DNA from 3 places in the Chryseobacterium sp. G0162 genome. Region 1 is predicted to be linked to each of the others. Evidence: riboswitches for the same ligand, from Rfam matches in the RefSeq annotation. Region 1 holds a riboswitch; each other region holds the start of a gene.
The links. Region 1 has a riboswitch for S-adenosylmethionine ahead of EG344_RS12385 (TonB-dependent receptor plug domain-containing protein). Riboswitches for the same ligand answer to the same signal wherever they lie in the genome.
Positions count from the first base shown of each region.

Region 2: it holds a riboswitch for S-adenosylmethionine, as region 1 does, so the genes downstream of both, EG344_RS24270 (alpha/beta fold hydrolase) here and EG344_RS12385 (TonB-dependent receptor plug domain-containing protein) in region 1, are expected to answer to the same signal.
Region 3: it holds a riboswitch for S-adenosylmethionine, as region 1 does, so the genes downstream of both, EG344_RS09485 (SusC/RagA family TonB-linked outer membrane protein) here and EG344_RS12385 (TonB-dependent receptor plug domain-containing protein) in region 1, are expected to answer to the same signal.

Region 1 covers NZ_CP033922.1:2,702,044-2,708,634, reverse strand. The annotation lists gene EG344_RS12400 (hypothetical protein) at 1-110, opposite strand, end outside; gene prfA (peptide chain release factor 1) at 194-1,279, opposite strand; gene EG344_RS12390 (APC family permease) at 1,427-2,725, opposite strand; gene EG344_RS12385 (TonB-dependent receptor plug domain-containing protein) at 2,733-5,177, opposite strand; SAM riboswitch class I at 5,272-5,376, opposite strand; gene EG344_RS12380 (alpha-amylase family glycosyl hydrolase) at 5,475-6,591, opposite strand, start outside.
Region 2 covers NZ_CP033922.1:1,903,852-1,910,442, reverse strand. The annotation lists gene EG344_RS08750 (MGH1-like glycoside hydrolase domain-containing protein) at 1-2,282, opposite strand, end outside; SAM riboswitch class I at 2,471-2,578, shown strand; gene EG344_RS24270 (alpha/beta fold hydrolase) at 2,641-3,579, shown strand; gene EG344_RS24265 (ACT domain-containing protein) at 3,583-5,121, shown strand; gene EG344_RS08740 (O-succinylhomoserine sulfhydrylase) at 5,244-6,404, shown strand; gene EG344_RS08735 (homocysteine S-methyltransferase family protein) at 6,500-6,591, shown strand, end outside.
Region 3 covers NZ_CP033922.1:2,059,232-2,065,822, forward strand. The annotation lists gene EG344_RS09485 (SusC/RagA family TonB-linked outer membrane protein) at 1-2,104, opposite strand, end outside; SAM riboswitch class I at 2,188-2,284, opposite strand; gene EG344_RS09490 (helix-turn-helix domain-containing protein) at 2,546-2,878, opposite strand; gene EG344_RS09495 (transposase) at 2,957-3,394, opposite strand; gene EG344_RS09500 (hypothetical protein) at 3,978-4,190, opposite strand; gene EG344_RS09505 (helix-turn-helix domain-containing protein) at 4,678-5,607, shown strand; gene EG344_RS09510 (hypothetical protein) at 5,808-6,591, opposite strand, start outside.

The sequences.
Region 1 (6,591 bases):
CCGAAGAAAAGTTCAAATACTTCTTTTGGTTTCTTTACTTCTGTCTGTGCACTAAGCTGCTGCCCCATCATCGTGAGTAACAGCAAAAAAATAATTTTGTAGTTTTTCATAGTTTAATAATTTGAATTCATTGTACGTTTAAAAGAAAAGCCCCTGAAAAAATCAGAGGCTTTGTTTTATTTTTTTGAAACTTTTAGTAGTTTTCTTCTTCTCCTTTCATTTTTTCTGCATTCTCAGCCATAATTACAGCATCAATCATTTCAGAAATATCTCCATTCATATAAGCATCCAGATTATACATAGACTTGTTGATTCTATGATCCGTTACTCTTCCCTGTGGATAATTGTACGTTTTAATTTTTGCAGAACGGTCACCTGTAGAAACCATAGATTTACGTTGTGCTGCAATATCTCCCTGCACTTTCTGTAGTTCGATATCGTATAGCTTCGTTCTTAGCATTTCCATTGCCAATTCACGGTTAGCTAACTGAGAACGAGCTTGTTGACAAACTACTACCAACCCTGAAGGCTTGTGTGTTAACTGTACTTTCGTTTCAACCTTGTTTACGTTCTGACCTCCGGCCCCTCCTGAACGGGAAGTCTGCATTTCGATATCAGCAGGATTCAGTTCAAAGTCTACTTCTTCCGCTTCCGGTAAAACAGCTATTGTAATCGCAGAGGTATGAACTCTACCCTGAGATTCTGTTTCCGGTACACGTTGTACACGGTGAACTCCTGATTCGAATTTCATGATTCCGTAAACACCTTCTCCTTCCACCTTCATGATCAATTCCTTGTACCCTTTTGCTGCTTCATTAGAATCTGTCACTTCATGTCTCCATCCTTTTGTTTTGAAATACATGGTATACATTCTGTAAATGTCTTCCACGAAGATCGCTGCTTCATCACCTCCGGTTCCGGCACGTAATTCAACGATAACGTTTTTATCATCCGCAGGATCTTTAGGAATCAAAAGAACTTTAAGTTCTTCTTCTAATCCCGGAAGTTTGGATTGAGCTTCTAATTTTTCTTCTTTTGCAAGATCTACAAGATCTCTATCTGAGCCATCTGCAATAATTTCATCAGATTCTTCGATGCTATCTAAGGCACCTTTATACTGATCATAAACTCTTACAATTTTTCCCAAATCACTATATTCTTTGTTCAAAGAAGAATATCTTTTTTGGTCTGAAATGACATCAGGCTGTATAATAAGGTCTGCAACCTCATTATATCTTTGTTTTATAGCTTCTAATTTTGGAATTAATGATTTAGACATTGTCGAATTTTTGTGGGTGCAAAGATAAGGATTATTAATTCAAAAGTAAAGTATAAATTTTTGAGCATTAGGGATCAAGGAAACAAAATAATAAAAAGATCTCTTTACGAATTGGCCCATCCTCTTTTTTAGGTTTTCAATCTTCCTTTAAACTCCTTTGGAAAGTCTTCTGTCAATCCAATATAAAATGAGTCCTACAGCAATAATTCCTAGTCCTATTAAACTTTCTTTAGGGTTATGAATAAAGGTAAAATAAAGGATATAAAAACTGAATAGTAAAAAAACAGTCGGAAAAATATAAAAAGCATTAGATTTAAATATTTTTCTATCCTTCTTTTTAAGAAAATATACCGTCGAAATTGCTAAACTGGCAAATAATTGAAGGATAAATGCGGTATATACAAAAATCTCCTTGAAGCTTCCTGTTAAAATTATGATGGTCGCGATAACTGCATGAGCAAAGATCGCTCTCACCGGAATTCCTTTTTTATTTCCTACTGAAAGAGGTTTCCAGATACGGGTATCTTTTGCAAAGGCCTGAGTCAATCTTGAACCTACCCATAAGTATCCACTAATTGTTGCAATAAGCTGTAATGCGATAAAAATATTTACAATTTTCCCGAAGGAAATCCCAAACATATTCACCGCAGCCTCACCCATTACATCTTCTTTTCCCGCCAGTTGACTTACCGGAGCATGTTTCAGCATGATATAGTTCACAAGAATATAACTTACCGTCACAAAAACGGTTCCTATAATCAGTGATTTAGGAAGATTCTTCTGAACATCCTTTATTTCCCCAGCAATATAAGACGCTGAATTCCATCCGGTATAGGAATAGGTAACAAAAACCAATGAGGTAGCAAAGGCAGGAAGCATCATTTCATTCTGCCAGCTATTACTGAAATTCAGGCTGTTTCCAATTTGTGGAGAGCCTGATAATCCAACACCCAAAATTATCAATATAATGATAAAGGCAATTTTGATGAATGTAAAAAAATTATGGAACCGGCTTGAAGTCTTTAAACTGAACGACAAGGTAATAGCTACCAAAAAGATCGCTGCAATCGCAAAGCCATTTCCGAATGAATAATCAAATACAGAAAGATATTTCGACATGGCTAAAGCTGCCAATGCGACTGGCGAAGAAAACCCAATAATTAAGGAAATCCAACTTATCAGGTATCCAAATAAAGGATGATACGTTTCTTTAAGATAAATAAAATCACCGCCGTTTCCTTTAAAATGGGAGCCTAATTCCGCATAGCAGAAAGCTCCGAACAGCGCCAGAATTCCTCCGATTATCCATAACAGGAAAATACTGTAGGTATTGGTAATATCTGATAATTGAAATCCCAGGGTTGTAAAAATCCCTGTCCCTATCATATTGGAAACGACAATGGCTGCGGCTGTTTTCCAGCCAATCTGATGTGAAGCAGTACTCATTTACTCATTAAAAATTAAAATTAAGCCTTCCAAAAAAATAGCTTCCCAATGTACCCATTTGAACCGGTGCATATTTGAACACTCCATAATATGAATTTTTATAGATCTGAAGATCCGGGAAAACATCAAATACGTTATTAGCTCCCACCGTAAAGTTGATATTTTTTGTAATATCATACCCTACACTTACATCAGTAACTACCTTTGGTGAAAACTCCTGAACCTCTCCGAAAGGAAATCCGTCTCTTATGACTTTACCAAAATAGGTATTTCTTACGAGAAAATTGAATTTTCCAATTCCATACGTCAATCCTAATGAAGCTTTTGTTTTTGGGGATAAAGTTTCAATAATATTAATCTGATCCGGGCCAAAAAATTCATTCTGAGGTGTTCCCAGATGTTCAGGAAAATGAAAGTCTGTAATTTTTGTTTCTGTATAGTTTCCGGCAAGATTGATATTTAAGTTTCCACCTGCCAGTTTCCAATCATAGGAAACCACTACATCTACTCCTTTTGTTTCCGTATCAATCGCGTTGGCAAAGAATCTGCCGCTTTCTACTGCACTTCCTTCTCCTACTACTGAAATATCAGATAATCTGGAATCTGTGATATTGCTGGTAATGACAATTCTGTCTTTCACTTTAATAATATATCCGTCTACAGTAATGAATAAGCCTTTGGCAGGTTGTAAGGTAAATCCGGCACTTCCGTTTACAGATGTTTCTTGTTTTAATTTATCAAATCCGAGAACCTCTGCTGCCTTGCTGTCATTATTAAAAATTCCTTTCCTTACAATTCCATCACCTGAAGTAGAAATATCCGCAAAAGAGTTATTAAAATACTGCTGCTGAAGTGATGGCGCCCTGAATCCTGTTCCTACAGCTGCTCTTACTGCATAATTTTTCACAAACTCATATCTCACAGCCAATTTTCCGTTCAGGGTACTTCCAAAATCTGAATAGTTTTCAAATCTGGCAGCAGCATCAATATTCAGTTTCTTAGCAAGATCATAGGAAATATCAGCATACACCGCTGTTGAATGCCTATCTTTTTTCAAGGCATTATCCGGTGAAAAACCTATAAAAGACTGAGAACCTCCTGCCCCAATCACTGTAGAACCTTGTGTTGCAACATTACCGTTCACATCATATTGGGTATAAGAAGCCTCATCGCCTGCTTTAATCTGGTATTGTTCAAACCTGAATTCTCCTCCAAAGGCAATATTGAAGTTCTTTATCTTTTTTGAAATATCAAGATTAATGGTATTTTGCAGAAAACTGTGTGCTCCTGCATAAAATCGGGTGGGTGATTTTATCCCAAGAGAAGCATTATTGGTATTGCTTACGTTATAATTGAAAGTATTGCTCCCAAAGGTATTACTCAGGTCTATCAGCCAATTATTAACATTATATTTCGCACCTACAGCATAGGAAATATCGTAGATCTGAGAATTCAGAACTGCCTGAAAACCGTTAGGGTATATTTCTTTAACAATATTAAAATCTTCATTGGGAAGTCTTCTGAAACCATACCCTTTTCCTTCTTTAATGCTGAAACCACCAAAGGAATAGAATTTAAAGTTATCGTTCAAAGGGTATTCTGCATTGAAAAACACTTGCCCTTGTCTGATTTGGGCATCTCCGATCTGGAAATTAAAATAGTCTCTTGTTAATCCTCTTTTATTTATTTCATCATCATCATTTTGTCTTGCAATATCTGGATTATCTGCAAATTCGTAGGCAAAATTATTTCCGAAAATATCAAGATCGTGATTTTGGGTTCTCGTTGTTTTTCCTCTGTGACTTAGCTGCAATGAAAGATTGATAAAACCTTCATCTTTACCCAAAGAAGTTCCATAATTAACGCCGGCCTGGTAAGTATCACCATCATTTCTTCCGCTTAATCCATAGGTTAAACTTGCTGAAGCGCCTGCATTCTTTTTTAGAATAATATTAATTACTCCTGCAATGGCATCAGAACCGTATTGTGCTGCTGCACCGTCTCTTAATACTTCAATTTTTTCAATAGCAATGACAGGAATTGTACTTAAATCTGTTCCTACAGATCCATTTCCTACCGTATTCTGATAGTTTACCAGGGAAGTCGTATGTCTTCTCTTCCCGTTAAGCAATACCAACACCTGATCCGGCCCCATTCCTCTTAGTGTTACAGGATCAATATGCTCCGTTCCATCAGAAGCAGACTGTCTTACAGCATTAAATGAAGGGATCACATAATTCAGAATGTCCTGAGCCGTAATTTGTGGAGATGATCTTTGGACTTTATCAATATTGATTACATCTACAGGAACCGGCGTCTCTAATTTTGTTCTTTTAACATTTCGGTTTCCGACGATGATAATGTCTTCGATTTGTTTTCCTTTTTCCTCCTGCTCCTGGGCAGCGACTAAAATTGTCCCTAGCAATAATATAGCAGTGCTTAATTTTTTCATCTTTGTTCTTGCCAATTAATAATATTCTTCCGCAGATGATTCTGCAGCTACACAAGACTTCAAGAAATGGAATTCGTATAAGAAATATTGACTTCACTTATCTCCCCATCGGGTTGGAATTAGCACCTTTACACTTTTGGAATCGTGTAGGTTGCTAAGGTTTCATTGGGCCAAATCCCTCCACCTTTCTTGATAAATCTAGTGCAAAGGTAGACTAATTTTTCAAATATGCAAAAAGCGGATAATCACTACCAAGAAAAAAGGCAAATTCGCTGAATTGCCAATTTGCCTTTGTATTTATTTCACGATCATTTTTTCAATAGCCATTCCGTTTTCTGATTTCAGATGAACCAGATACATTCCCGACGGATAATTGACTCTTAGTTCATAAGTCCCATTTTCTTTATTCAACTTAAATGAATCCAACTTTTTACCACTTCTATCGAAAATCATGATTTCTCCATTTCTGGCTTTGTTAAATATTAATTTTGCAACACCATTTTTAATCGGATTATCAGCAATCTGAAGGGATAGCTTGTTTGCAGCACTCACATCAGAGGTAGATAAAGCTCCGGCATAGTTTCCAAAAATTCTGAATTCTCCAGCCTGTAAAGTGATAGGAGCTGTTGTTGAAGCGATGTTTGAAACCGTATCATCCATCAGGTTTTTCCACTGGCCAGCATAAGGAAAATAAGGAACAACATTTTGTACAGCAGTAGAATAATTTGCCAGAACGACTACGTTTTTCATTCCGTTGATTGTATTGTCATATACATAAATTCTTGTGATAAGCCCATCAGGATCATTGGCAAGATTGTTTGACTCTATGGTATAAGTCTTTGATTTGAATACCGGATTGGTATTTCTGATATCAATAATCTTTGCCCAAGTATCATAAACTGCCTTTCTGTTGGCATCAGTATCATATCCTAATGTGAAGGCTACAGGTTTTTCATCGGTTCTGCATCCATTGTTAATGCTACCATCCGTGCATCGGTTGATACTGAATTCGTAGCCCAATTCTCCAAACTGCCAGATCATCTTAGGACCGGGAATGGTAAAGAAGGTAGCTCCAAATGTTTTCATCCTTTCCAAAGCCGTATTCAAATTCTTTACACTATAACTTCCATTGATCGCTCCATAAGCGAGATTTTTAAACATCAGCCTTTCTTCATCATGACTTTCTCCATATCCCACAGCACACATATCGGTAAAACCATGAAGACTATGATTCATGCGGTCATAATTGCTATTATCTTTATACCCCATCGTATTTTGATTATAAGGCTCTGTTTGTTTATTCCAAAGCATCACTCCTTTTCCTTCTGCCACTCTGTAATTGGCCCATTGTTGTTCTTCTGCATCAGTTCCCAAATGCTCAAATATCATATAAGAATTAGGATCCAGTGCCCAT
Region 2 (6,591 bases), 800 kb from region 1:
TTAATAGGGAACCAGATCGGACCACGCCAGTTACTGTTTCCGCCAAACATTCTGCTATCACTTTCTGCAGGCGTATAATATACTACATTTTCATGGCCGTGAACAGAGAATACAAATGGATTTTCCTCATATACTTTAGACATAGCCCGGATTCCGTAAGCGCTTAGAAATTCCTTTTCATCAAGCATTCTTGATAATACTTTAGTCAGTCTGTTTTTACGAAGGATGCTCATCAGATGTTTTCTGCCCTGGCCTTCTTCATCCCAATGAGAAACAAGTTTGGTGAGTTCCGGTTTGTTTTTTAAGATCCATTCCATTCTGGTTTTGAAATTCGGCATCTTTTCCAGAAGGCGGTGATCTACAATTTCTACGGCAAATAATGGAATTAATCCAACAATACTTCTCAATCGTAAAGAAACACTGTTTCCATTTCCAAGCTGAAGAACATCATAGAAAAATCCGTCTTCCTCATTCCATAGCCCTTTGGTTCCTTCACCAAGATTTTCCATAGCTTCTGCGATATAAAGGTAATGCTCAAAGAATTTGATGGCCATATCTTCATATACCTGATAATATTGGGCAAGTTCCATGGCAATTCGCATCATGTTCAGCGCATACATCGCCATCCAGCTTGTTCCGTCTGCTTGTTCCAGATGTTGTCCATCCTCTAAAACCATATTTCGGTCAAAGGCTCCGATATTATCCAGTCCAAGAAAACCGCCACCAAAAATATTTTTTCCGTTTTTATCCTTTCTGTTCACCCACCAAGTGAAATTCAGAAGAAGTTTTTGGAAGACTTTTTCAAGGAATAATAAATCGGGTTTTCCATTGTTTTTTTCATCAATTTTAAAAACCCTGAAGCATGACCATGCGTGTACGGGTGGATTTACATCGCTCATATTCCATTCATAGGCAGGCAGTTGTCCGTTAGGATGCATGTACCATTCTTTGGTAAGGAGTAATAGCTGTCCTTTGGCAAATTCAGCATCAATGATGGATAAAGGAACACAGTGAAATGCCAAATCCCAGGTTGCATACCATGGATATTCCCATTTATCGGGCATCGAAATAATATCTTTATTGTGAAGATGGTTCCATTCCGTATTTCTTACATACTGATTAAAGTTTCTGGGTGCCTCAAAGTTAGGATCCCCTTTGAGCCATTTTCCAACATTATAGTGATAAAACTGTTTATTCCAAAGAAGTCCTGCAAAAGCTTGTCTTTGAACATTCCTTTCGTCTTCATTGGTGGTATCATTCTGAATTTCATGGTAAAATTCTTCCGCTTCAGATTGTCTGATCTCAAAGATTTTATCAAAGTTTTCAAAAGGCTCATCGCTTTCCTCAGGACATAGTCTGAATTCAAAGACCTGAGATTGCCCGGCTCCAATGAGTTCATCAATTAAAAAAGAAGCTTTGCTTCCTCTTTTTTCAGGGTTTACGGTGTTACTATGATGGACGATAAAATCATTGATGCCATCTTTAAAATAAGTGTTTTCTGTCTGTGGTGCTCCATACAACTTTGGAGTGTTGGTTTCATTTTCGCAGAATACACTTTGAGCATTTCCATTTCTTGAATAAAACTTTTTGATGGAAATACTGTCGTGTCCAATAGTAATACTTCCGTCATCGGAGGCATTCATGTCTCCTTTATAGGTATTATAACCCCATTTCCAATTATTTCTGAACCAAGCTGTTGGTGCTACCACTATCGGGGCATCCTGTTGGCTTCGGTTGCATATTGTTACCCTTACCAGAATATCGTTGTGATCTGCTTTACAATATTCAATGAAAATATCAAAATAGGCATCATTATCAAAAATTCCTGTATCAAAGATCTCATATTCCGGTTCCTGTTTGCTGCGTCTTCCGTTGACTGTAACGAGTTCATCATAAGGGAATTCATTGATCGGATATTTGTAAACCATTTTCATATAACTATGAGTAGGGGTATTATCCAGATAATAGAAAATTTCCTTGATGTCTTCTCCGTGGTTTCCCTGAGGATTGCTCAGACCAAAGAAACGTTCCTTAACGATTTTATCTTTTTTATTCCAGAACGAAAGCGCAAAGCAGAACAGTTGTTTTACGTCAGAAATTCCTGCAATACCTTCTTCACCCCAACGGTAGGCATAGCTTTCCGCATTATTATGATTGGTATGGTTCCAGGCATTTCCGTCCGGGCTATAATCTTCCCTTACATTTCCCCATTGCCGGTTGCTTACATAAGGTCCCCAGTTTTTCCATTTGGTATCTTGTAATCTTTCTTTTTCGGCGATCATATATCATCATTTTTCTATACGAAGGTAGTTTTTTTGAAAAATAATTCCAATTCATTTTATCTGAAGAATAATTAATATGCCCTTGAGAGACTTCTATTTAAGGGCTTTTTAAAATATTAAATTATTTTTTTTTTGATTTTAAAAGAAAAGAACTACCTTTGCACCATTCGTTCATTCAAATATTGAAAATGTTATCAAGAAAGGTTGAGGGATTAGACCCTATGAAACCTTAGCAACCCTTTGCGCAAGCAAAGAAGGTGCTACGTTCTACCAAAATTATTTTGGACAGATAACTTACTGAAGTTCTTTTCAGCCATTTCCTGTGGCATTTTCAATTGTATTAAAATATATAATAGAATTGAAAACAGAACTAAACTATATTAATCTTTCGTATCAAATCCATTCCCAAAAGGAATACAATATCTCGTTGAGCTATGAGCTTTTCGGGAAAGATCTGTTTACAGCCCCAATCATTTTAATTAATCATGCCCTTACCGGAAATTCAAATGTATCCGGAGAAAAAGGCTGGTGGAAACAATTGGTAGGCGAAAATCAGATCGTTGATACTAATAAGTACACTGTTCTGTGTTTCAATATCCCCGGAAACGGATACGATCATTTTTTAATTGAAGACTATGAAGACTTCACGCCTTCAGACATAGCCAATATTTTTCTGAAAGGATTAGAAGCTCTACATATCAAAAATTTATATACCATTATTGGAGGCTCCCTGGGAGGAGGAATTGCATGGGAAATGTTAGCAAAACAACCAAAGCTGGCAGAAATTTTTATTCCCATTGCCTGTGATTACAGAACACATGATTGGCTTCATGCACAATGTCTGGTTCAGAAATTTTTATTGAATGATAAAGAAGAACCATTACAAAAAGCAAGAATCCATGCGATGTTGTGCTATAGAACTCCGGAATCACTTAACGACAGATTTCAAAACAAATACAATCAGGAAAGGCAACGCTTAGAATCAGAAGACTGGCTGGTTTATCATGGTAACGCGCTAAACGAAAGGTTTAGTTTACAAGCATACAAGCTGATGAATCATTTACTGATGAATATCAATGCTGATGAAACTACTCTGGAGAATATACAAGCACGAATGCACATGATCTCCGTAGATACAGATTTATTCTTCCCGGCTTCTGAAATCCGAATGTGTTTTGAGAAACTGAAAAAGAAAAAGGAGAATATCTCTTATCACGAGATCCAATCTATACATGGGCATGACGCCTTCCTAATGGAATATCAACAATTAAATAATATCATAAAAAACATTTTATAAGTAATGAAAAATGCTAAAGAAATAAAATTTTTGAAGAACAGATCAATTGTCAAATTTGAAGGGGAAGATTTCTTAGGGGAAATCGGAATTGACGGACGAATTTTTAAAGCGCTTACTTTAGCGCGCATCAGTGTGGGAGTAATCTCCCAGCAAGCTATAGAAAACGGAATTTCTATTTTAGTTCACGAAAATGATGCTGAAAAAGCAGTGGCTTGTCTTATTGATGAATTTGAAACAGAAAGAAAATCAGGAAAAGTATCTCAAATATACAGTATCAACAATGTTTCTGTTATAGGTTTTGTAGCAGAAGATTCTAACAAAATTTTTGCAGAACTCGCAAGAAACAACGTTTTCCCATTGCTGTTAAATCAGGTTGCCGGTGAAAACAGAGTAAATATCGTGGTGACTTCTTCACAGGACGAAAAAACCAGGAATATTATAGAATCTGAGATTTTCAAAAAGCCGAAGACCGTTCATCTGGCCATTATTGGCCATGGAAATGTAGGGAAAACATTAATCGAACAGGTTCTTGAGTCTTCAGAAGAGATCAAAAGACGTAAAAAAGTAGATCTGAAAGTTGTTGCAGTAGCCAATTCAAAGAAAATTGCATTCAATAAAAAAGGGTTTGACAATAATTGGTCTGATGAGGTTTTAACGGCAGAGCATTCTTCGGACGTTCAGGAATTAATCAATTTTTCCAATGAAAATCAATTGGAGAACCTCATTGTTGTAGACAACACAGCAAGTAAAGACTTTGTAAAAAACTATCATGCATTAGCAGAAAACGGATTTGATCTGGTATCTTCCAATAAAATTTTCAACACCCTTCCGATTGAAGAATACAGAAAACTAAGATATACGTTGAGTAAAAACAATAGACGTTATCTGTATGAAACAAATGTAGGAGCTGGTCTTCCGTTAATTGATACCATCAAATTATTACACCTTTCAGGAGAGAATATCACAAGAATCAAAGGAGTTTTCTCAGGAACATTGAGCTATGTTTTCAACAATTTCTCTTTGAGAGATGATAAGTTTTCCACAATTATCAACGAAGCTTTAGAAAAAGGATATACAGAACCGGATCCAAGAGAAGACCTGTCAGGAAATGACGTGGCAAGAAAGCTATTGATTTTGGCTAGAGAACTAGACTTAATCAATGAATTTGAAGATATCAACATTCAAAATCTGGTTCCGGAAAGCTTACTTGAAGTTTCAAAATCAGAATTTCTTACAAGATTAGATGAGCTTGATGAAGAATATCAGAAGATTAAAGAAAATCAGGAACCAGGTCATGTGTTGAGATATGTGGGAGATTTACATGGCGATTTACAGAAAGACAAAGGTGAGCTGGATGTGAAACTGATTTCTGTTCCTGCAACATCAGCATTAGGGCAATTGAAAGGATCAGATTCCATCTTTGAGATCTATACAGAAAGTTATGGTGAAAATCCAATTGTGATTATGGGAGCCGGAGCCGGAGCACAGGTAACTGCCAGAGGAGTATTCGGTGATATTTTAAGACTAAGTGAAACAAAATAAATTAATGTAGCAATCTAACAATGTAGCAGTTTACCAATGGCTGTCATTGTCATTCTGAGCAAAGCGAAGAATCTCATTGTTACACTGTTAGATTGATACATTGGTAAATCAATTAAAACTATATGGAAAATTTCGAAACATCAGCAATAAGAACCCAGACGGAGAGATCTCAGTTTGACGAGCATTCCACACCATTATATCTTACTTCCAGCTTTATTTTTCAGGATGCTGAAGATATGAGAGCAAGCTTTGCTGAAGAAAAGCCTAAGAATCTGTACAGCCGTTTCTCCAATCCGAATGTATCTGAATTTACAGAGAAGATTGCAAAAATGGAAGGAGCAGAAGCAGGATATGCCTTTGCAACCGGAATGGCAGCAATCTATTCTACATTTGCAGCTTTATTAAGTGCAGGAGACCACATTGTAAGTTGTCAGTCCGTTTTCGGATCTACTCACACTTTATTCACAAAGTATTTTCCGAAATGGAATATTGAAACCACTTATTTCAAAGCAGAAGATGCACAGAATGTAGAACAATATATAAAACCAAATACAAAGATATTATATCTTGAAACCCCTACCAATCCTGCAATTGAAATCCTGGATCTGGAGTTTTTCGGACAAATCGCGAAAAAACATAATCTGATTTTTATTGTAGATAACTGTTTTGCAACTCCTTATCTTCAACAGCCTATTAAATATGGTGCGGATGTTGTTGTACATTCTGCAACGAAGTTGATCGACGGGCAGGGAAGAGTTTTGGGAGGAATCGCAGTAGGAAAAGAAGACCTGATCAGAGAAATTTATCTTTTCGCAAGAAATACAGGACCTGCGTTGTCTCCTTTTAATGCATGGATATTATCAAAAAGCCTTGAAACATTAGCGATCAGAGTTGAAAAGCATTGTGAAAACGCATTAAAGGTCGCTGAGTTTTTAGAAAGTCATCCTAATGTAGAACTCGTAAAATATCCATTCCTGAAATCCCATCCAAACTATGAAGTAGCTAAAAAGCAGATGAAGCTAGGGGGGAATATCGTTGCTTTTGAAATAAAAGGAGGAATTGAAGGCGGAAGAAACTTCCTGGATAAGATCCAGATGTGTTCACTTTCTGCGAACTTAGGGGATACAAGAACGATCGTAACCCATCCGGCATCTACAACCCACTCTAAATTGTCAGATGAAGAAAGAAACGAAGTAGGAATTACAGCAGGATTAGTTCGTTGTTCAGTAGGTTTAGAAAACGTAGACGATATCATCGCAGACTTAAAACAAGCCTTAGACTAATCATAAAGAGCCCCAAAAGGGCGATTTAACCAAAGATAGAACGAAGTCCTATCGACCCCAAACCATATCAGTCTCACTCAACAACTATAAAAGACATGACAAATATAGAATCACTAAACAAAGCCCTCAAAGAACGAATACTCGTCCTGGACGGAGCCATGGGAACCATGCTTCAGCGCTACAAATT
Region 3 (6,591 bases), 640 kb from region 1:
CTAAAGACGGAGCAACCGGTACATTAAAGAGGAGGTCTTTACTTTTTCTTTCAAAATATTCTACGTTTCCTTTAATTCTGTTATTAAGAATGGCAAACTCAAGTCCTACATTCAAATTAAGATTGGTTTCCCATTTCAGATTAGGAGTTCCTACTTTCTCCAACGTTTTTCCAGGCTCACCAGCTAGAGGTGAGTCCCTGTATAATTCCTGATAAGCATAATAAAGGCTCTGTCCATTGGGCCTTAATAATTTATCATTCCCCTGTCCTCCATAACTTGCACGTAATGTCAACTGATTGAAGAAATTTAGATTTTTAATAAATTCTTCATTTGAAAGTTTCCATGAACCTCCTACAGACCAGAATGTCCCCCATCTGTTATCTTTTGAAAATCTTGAAGAACTATCAGCTCTTGTAGATGCAGATAAGAAATATTTATTATCAAAATCATACTCCACCTTTCCAAGGAAACTCAACAAGCTTAATTTATCACTATTCCCTCCAAAATCCACTAACAGAGAGGCTGCATCAGGCTCATAGTAGTTAGGTAATGAGAAACCCTGTCTGCTACCGGAAATAATTTGGTAATCATATTTATAAAATTCATGACCTCCCAATACATTAATATGATGTTTTCCAAACCTCTTATCATAAGTCAGAATATTACTGGTCGTATAGGAAAGTGTTCTGCTATTCGCTTTTCTTACAGATCCTCCGGTCTCCTTTCCTTGTCCAAGAAGCGGATTGGTATAAAAATGCTCATTAAAGCTAACAAGATCAACAGAAAAACTCGTTCTAAACTTCAGCTCCGGAAGAAATGTAAACTCCATAAATCCTTTCCCTGAAAAATTATCGATCTTATTTTCATTTTTATCCAATGGTAAACTTGCCGCTAAATTTTGATTCTGAAGTGCCGCAGTAGGTCTGTATCTTCCAAAATCATAAATCTTGTTCCCTTCCGCATCCACTACATAAGATCCATCCGGATTTCTTTCATAATAAGGATAAAAAGACGGAATTGCCCTTGCCGCCTGAATAATATTACTCGCCTTAGAATCTGAAGAACTTGGAGCCTGCTGAATACTGTTCGTGTAACTTAAGTTCGCTCCAACATTCAACCATTTTTTAACTTCAGAATTTATTTTTAATCTCGTACTGTATCTTTTAAACCCAGATTCAATAGCCATTCCTTTATCATCTAGATAACCTAATGAAAAGAAATAATTACTTTTTTCATTTCCCCCGCTGATGTCTAGATCAACCTGATTTCTGGAAGCAACTCTTTGAAGAACATCTCTCCAGTCATCATTCCATAAAGCTCTCGCCCCCGGTAATAATTTCCCGTCTGTTCCCACTGGTTTTGGATAATTAGCTCCATAAGGATTAATTGATAATCCGGTACCAGATACAATATTGTCTGTTGCCATCTGTGCTGCCTGTTGTGCAGAAATCTGACCGGATTGGTATCCGTTTCTCATTGCCTCCCAATACAATTGGAAATATTGATCCGTAGTGACCTGCTCATAATCTTTTACCGCTCTGCCTGAAAACCCCTGGCTGATGTTAAGGTTTACCCTGGCTTCTCCTTTTTTACCGGATTTTGTGGTAATGATAATAATTCCGTTCGCTCCTCTTGAACCATACAAAGCACTTGCCGTAGCATCTTTTAAAACACTGATGGATTCTATATCATTAGGACTGATCGCATTGATGTTTCCGTCAAAAGGAATCCCATCCACAACGTATAAAGGCTCACTGGAAGCACTAACCGAACCTACCCCTCTGATCCTGATCGTAGAAGTAGCTCCAGGCTGTCCTGATGCACCGGTAACCTGAATTCCGGGAACCTGTCCTTCCAATGCTTTGGTAATGTTGGTCACAGGTCTGTTATTGATTTTATCACTGGAAATTGTTGCTACGGAACCGGTGTAGCTATTTCTTTTTGCTTTTCCGTAAGCCACCACAACCACTTCATCAATTTCCTTTTCTTTAAGAGTATCCTTTTTCGGTTTGGAATTTTGCCCGCTTACACTTACAATTCCTAAGAAAAATACAGCAACGGGTGGAATCCAAATTTTAGAATTAAATAGATTTTTATTAATCATAATCAATTTTATTTACCATATATTAAAATTTTGCCCTTTACTGAAAAAACAGCAAAGGGCATCGATAAATACGATAAACCAAATGCTTATTTTTCCTTTAAAGGCTGAATGTAACACCTTACATAACGCAGGTTGTCAAGACTTCGTAGGGTCAGTTCCCTCCATCTTTCTTTATAAGCCGATCGAAATATGGTTGCAAATCTATAAACTTTTAGTCTACAAAACAAGTAGACTTATAAAATTTTCATGATAATTTTTCAAAATTTATTATAATATTTTATTAATACCCACCACTATAAGACCTTAAATAAATTATCATTTTAATAAATATGATAAATATCATTAAATTGTATTTAATGATAAAACCATCTCATAATATCAAAAAAATGGTGCCTAAGCACCATTAAATTAAAATCTCTAAAAACCGTTTTAAATGTAAAATTATTGATTACATTCAAAACTTTTTTTCCACTTTGCTAAAGTATTTCTACTCATTTTAAATTGATTCGCCATTTGAGTATTATTATATCCATGGTCTTTTTGAAAATTTAAAATTTTTATAATAGCAGACTTATCATAAGACTTATGTCTTTGATTAAATTTTTCTGTTTCAATTCCTTCTAATCCGAAGACAATTTCATTAAGCTTAAGAACATCCAATGCCGTCAATCTTTTTTTTTGTAAAATAGGCGCACATATTTCAAGCTTTTGAGGATGCTTCATGGCAATGATATCGGTATAAATTCTTATATAATCAGGACCTTGTTCTATCATATATTCAATGTTTTTAATTTAATATTTCAGTGCATGAGCCAACCATTTATTTTCTAACTATCAAAATGAAAAACCTATTTAAGATTTATCATACTTACTAGCCCATTTATAAAGTGTAGTTTTAGGAATCTTGTATTCCTCTATTACCTGTTGTTTTGTTTTCTGTCCGGTACTGATAAGCTCCAAAACAAAATCTATTACTTCTTTAGTATATACATTCTTCCGAAACTGCGGAAGAGAAGAACCCTTTTTGGGACTAACTGTATTATATCCCATATTGGCTTGCGGTGCAAATATGATGATATGCTGGGTATAGATTCTAAAGAAATCATATTCTAAAAGCTTACTCCATCTCAACAGAACTTCCGTATCCAGACTTTTTTGCATAAACATTTCGTACACTTCATCATCTGTAATATTAAGAAAGTTGCAAACCCGAATCATTGAAATTCCCAAGCTCTCATATCTTTCCTTAATACACGCTCCTATATGAATGTTTTTAAAATCAAATACCATTATTTAAAAATTACATATTGATAAATTAAAAAATCAGGCAGAATTAAGATTCATCATCAAAATATGGAAATTAGCAAGATGAAAAAATCACAATTATAACTGGACGTTCTACCTGATATTCTTTATTTCATTCAGTCCCAAAAATAATATCTTTTTATGTATGACTGCTTTACAACATCATCTTCAAAGACAAGGAGAAGGCATCTGCGGCTTTCAAACATCTTTTGAGGCACAGCATAGCTCCAAATCTCTGAATGCCAATAGTTAAAACCATGTCCTAACATTGAGACGATTTCCTCTTTACTCTTATTAAGAAAAATCTCCGGCTTAATCAGCTGTAAATCCTTATATAAATACTTCATTATATAGTGCATGTTATTAAATCAAACTAAGAAATCATTCCGTCTATCCATCTTCAGGATATTACCTCCTCCTATTGTTGCATAACATGACTGTTCTCCAATATTTAGTTGGGAAGATGGTAGTAGTAGGATTGGTAATTATAGGTATACTGACACCGTATACCTCAATGTGCCCTCTCCAGAATTAAAATTCCCTGAAGAAAGAGTTGCTGTAAGCCCATTCACGGTCCTATGGATTGTGTAGGATAAGTTCCACCACTTTCTCCCAGATAAGGAACATTCATGGTTCCCATATAAGGAGTCCCGGCATTATTAATCCCTACGTGGGAAAATGATACTTCAGAAACAACAACCATTAGTAAATGTATTTTTATTTTAGTTAAAAAATTGATAAGGTATTTCTTAGAGACTCCATAAGTATTAAAAATCATCATTTGTGTTTTTATTTATTGAATGACATTTGTGTTGTTAATTATTGATTTTTGCATTTCATAAAGGATTGATTAGTTTATCTTAATTTCTAAATCATAATTATTTTTTAGCATAATAGTTTACTTGTTAAAAATAACCTCAAAACCACTTTTCTTTTCTTTATTTAAATTTTTGTCATAAATTCGAAAAATATATGTGAAAGAAAAATTCATAAAAACTATTATAATAACCTAAGATTAAAAATTCATTTATAATCAATCATTTTTGATTTTGTAACAAGCTTTTTGCAAAGTTATTCCTCAAGAAGATTCAAAAAAAATCAACTATAAATGATAATCTAGAAATTGACTTAACATTCATAAGGATCTTAAAGCCAAACAATTAAAAGAATGATTTATTAGATTTCATTAACAATTATTATAATATTTAATTTAAATGTCCACATTGAAAATAAAAAAAGACCAGATACATAGGTTAAAACTGGAACTGATGGATAGATATGTGATTCTTATGATTTCTATCTTAGGAGTCTACTCCATCATTTTTATTTTTTTTATACCCGACAAAATTCTATCCTGGTATCTGCCGGCAGGGATCTTATTCTTAGGATCCGGTTATTCATTTGCACGAAAAAGATTTTCTCCCAACCTCATTGTAAATACTTATCTCATACTTGCCCCCATATTCGGTTTTTATCTCATGCTTGCTTTTTGGGAAAATTCTGTAGCCAGCTTCTCATGGTTATTACCCATTCCTTTAGGAGCTTATATTTTTTTTTCTAAAAAAGGCACCATAAAGTATGTTGCCTATACTCTGATCATAATTATTACAGCCAGTATCACCGCTGACAATTTGAAATATGCCTTTCCAAAGCATACTCAAAGGGAGGTCATGTTTACAGACATCAATTTATTTATTTCAAATATTCTGGTCGTATCCTTATTGATTTATTACAAAGACAAAATCAAAAAGCAAGAAATACTGGAACATGCAGATTCACCACCTCTCCCAAAGGCTAAACCTTATGAACCCAAAAGCGCAACAGACATTGCAGATATTGAGGGCATGGAAAAATTATTTGAAAGAATAGAAAAAGCCATGAACCAGGAAATGCTTTTTAAGGATGTTAAATTGAACCTTTCACGATTAAGCGTTGTTCTAGATGTCAACAGTTCTTATATTTCTAAAGCAATTCGATATAAAGGACATTCTAATTTCAACATTTATCTCAATACCTATAGAATCAACTATGTAAAAAAACTTTTAGAAGAAATTGATTTTCAGAAAACCACTCTCATGTATGTCTATACTGAAGCAGGGTTTTCAAATCAATCTACATTCAATAGAGTTTTTAAACAAATTGAGGGAATCACTCCTTCAGAATATATTCAACAGAACTTAAAAATTGATGACAATTAGGATGTATAGTACAGTCCATTTCCCGTCAATTTTTTAAGAAAAATATTACATCATAAAAAGGTGTTGTTTAAAAACAGCCACCTTTTTACGGTCAGATTCTCAAAAATCATTATTTTTTCAGTATCAATTTAGTGATCTCTAAAAATAAATCTGAATTTAGATCATTAAATCACCTATGTGCTTTTATATTTGAAAACAAATTATAATCCCGTTTTATCCAAAGCATATGCAATTACATTATGAATAAATCTCTCCTGAGGAGTATCTATAGCTCCTGTTACAGATGCACGGAAAACTCCTTCATCCCAAAAGAAAATAGCCCTTCCATCCGCTCCTGCAATCCACCCTCCAGCATTATTTGTGGCCTCAGTAGCAAGAAGCCTTGCACCTGCAGGGAGTTGTGACATTAGTATTCTTCCAGCAGTATCAGCACCTGATAATGCAATATCTCTCACATCACCGAAAATACCATTATTTACAACATCATTTGTACTTCTCGCAATAACTGCACCACTACCCACAGTTCCGTTACCTCCAAAAGCCTGAAGCAATCCCGTTCCTACATTTCTGTCAAATAGTAAAAGGGCAACACCACCCCGATCTACATACTCTTTAATCTTCGCAGCATCAGCAGCAGGTAAGTTAGACCCATTCCATCCTGTACATATCATATCAAAGTTGGAAAGTAATTCATCAGCCGTCATGTTTGATAAAGTAGAGGTGATATTCGTAATCTGAATTCCGGAAACTTTATTATATGTTCCGGAAGTTCCATAATTATTGGTGTCAGTAAGTTGAGAATTAAAAGGCATCCCAGCAGGAACAGCCCACTGGGCCATACGCAAAACAGGTGGTCTTCCTTTCCTGTCAGACACACACCGTGACCATCCGTTTAATTTATAAAATCTAATACAATCCAGAGTGGAGTCATATATAATAGTCCCAACAGCAACATTACCTCCCTGAGGGTTAATAATATTATCC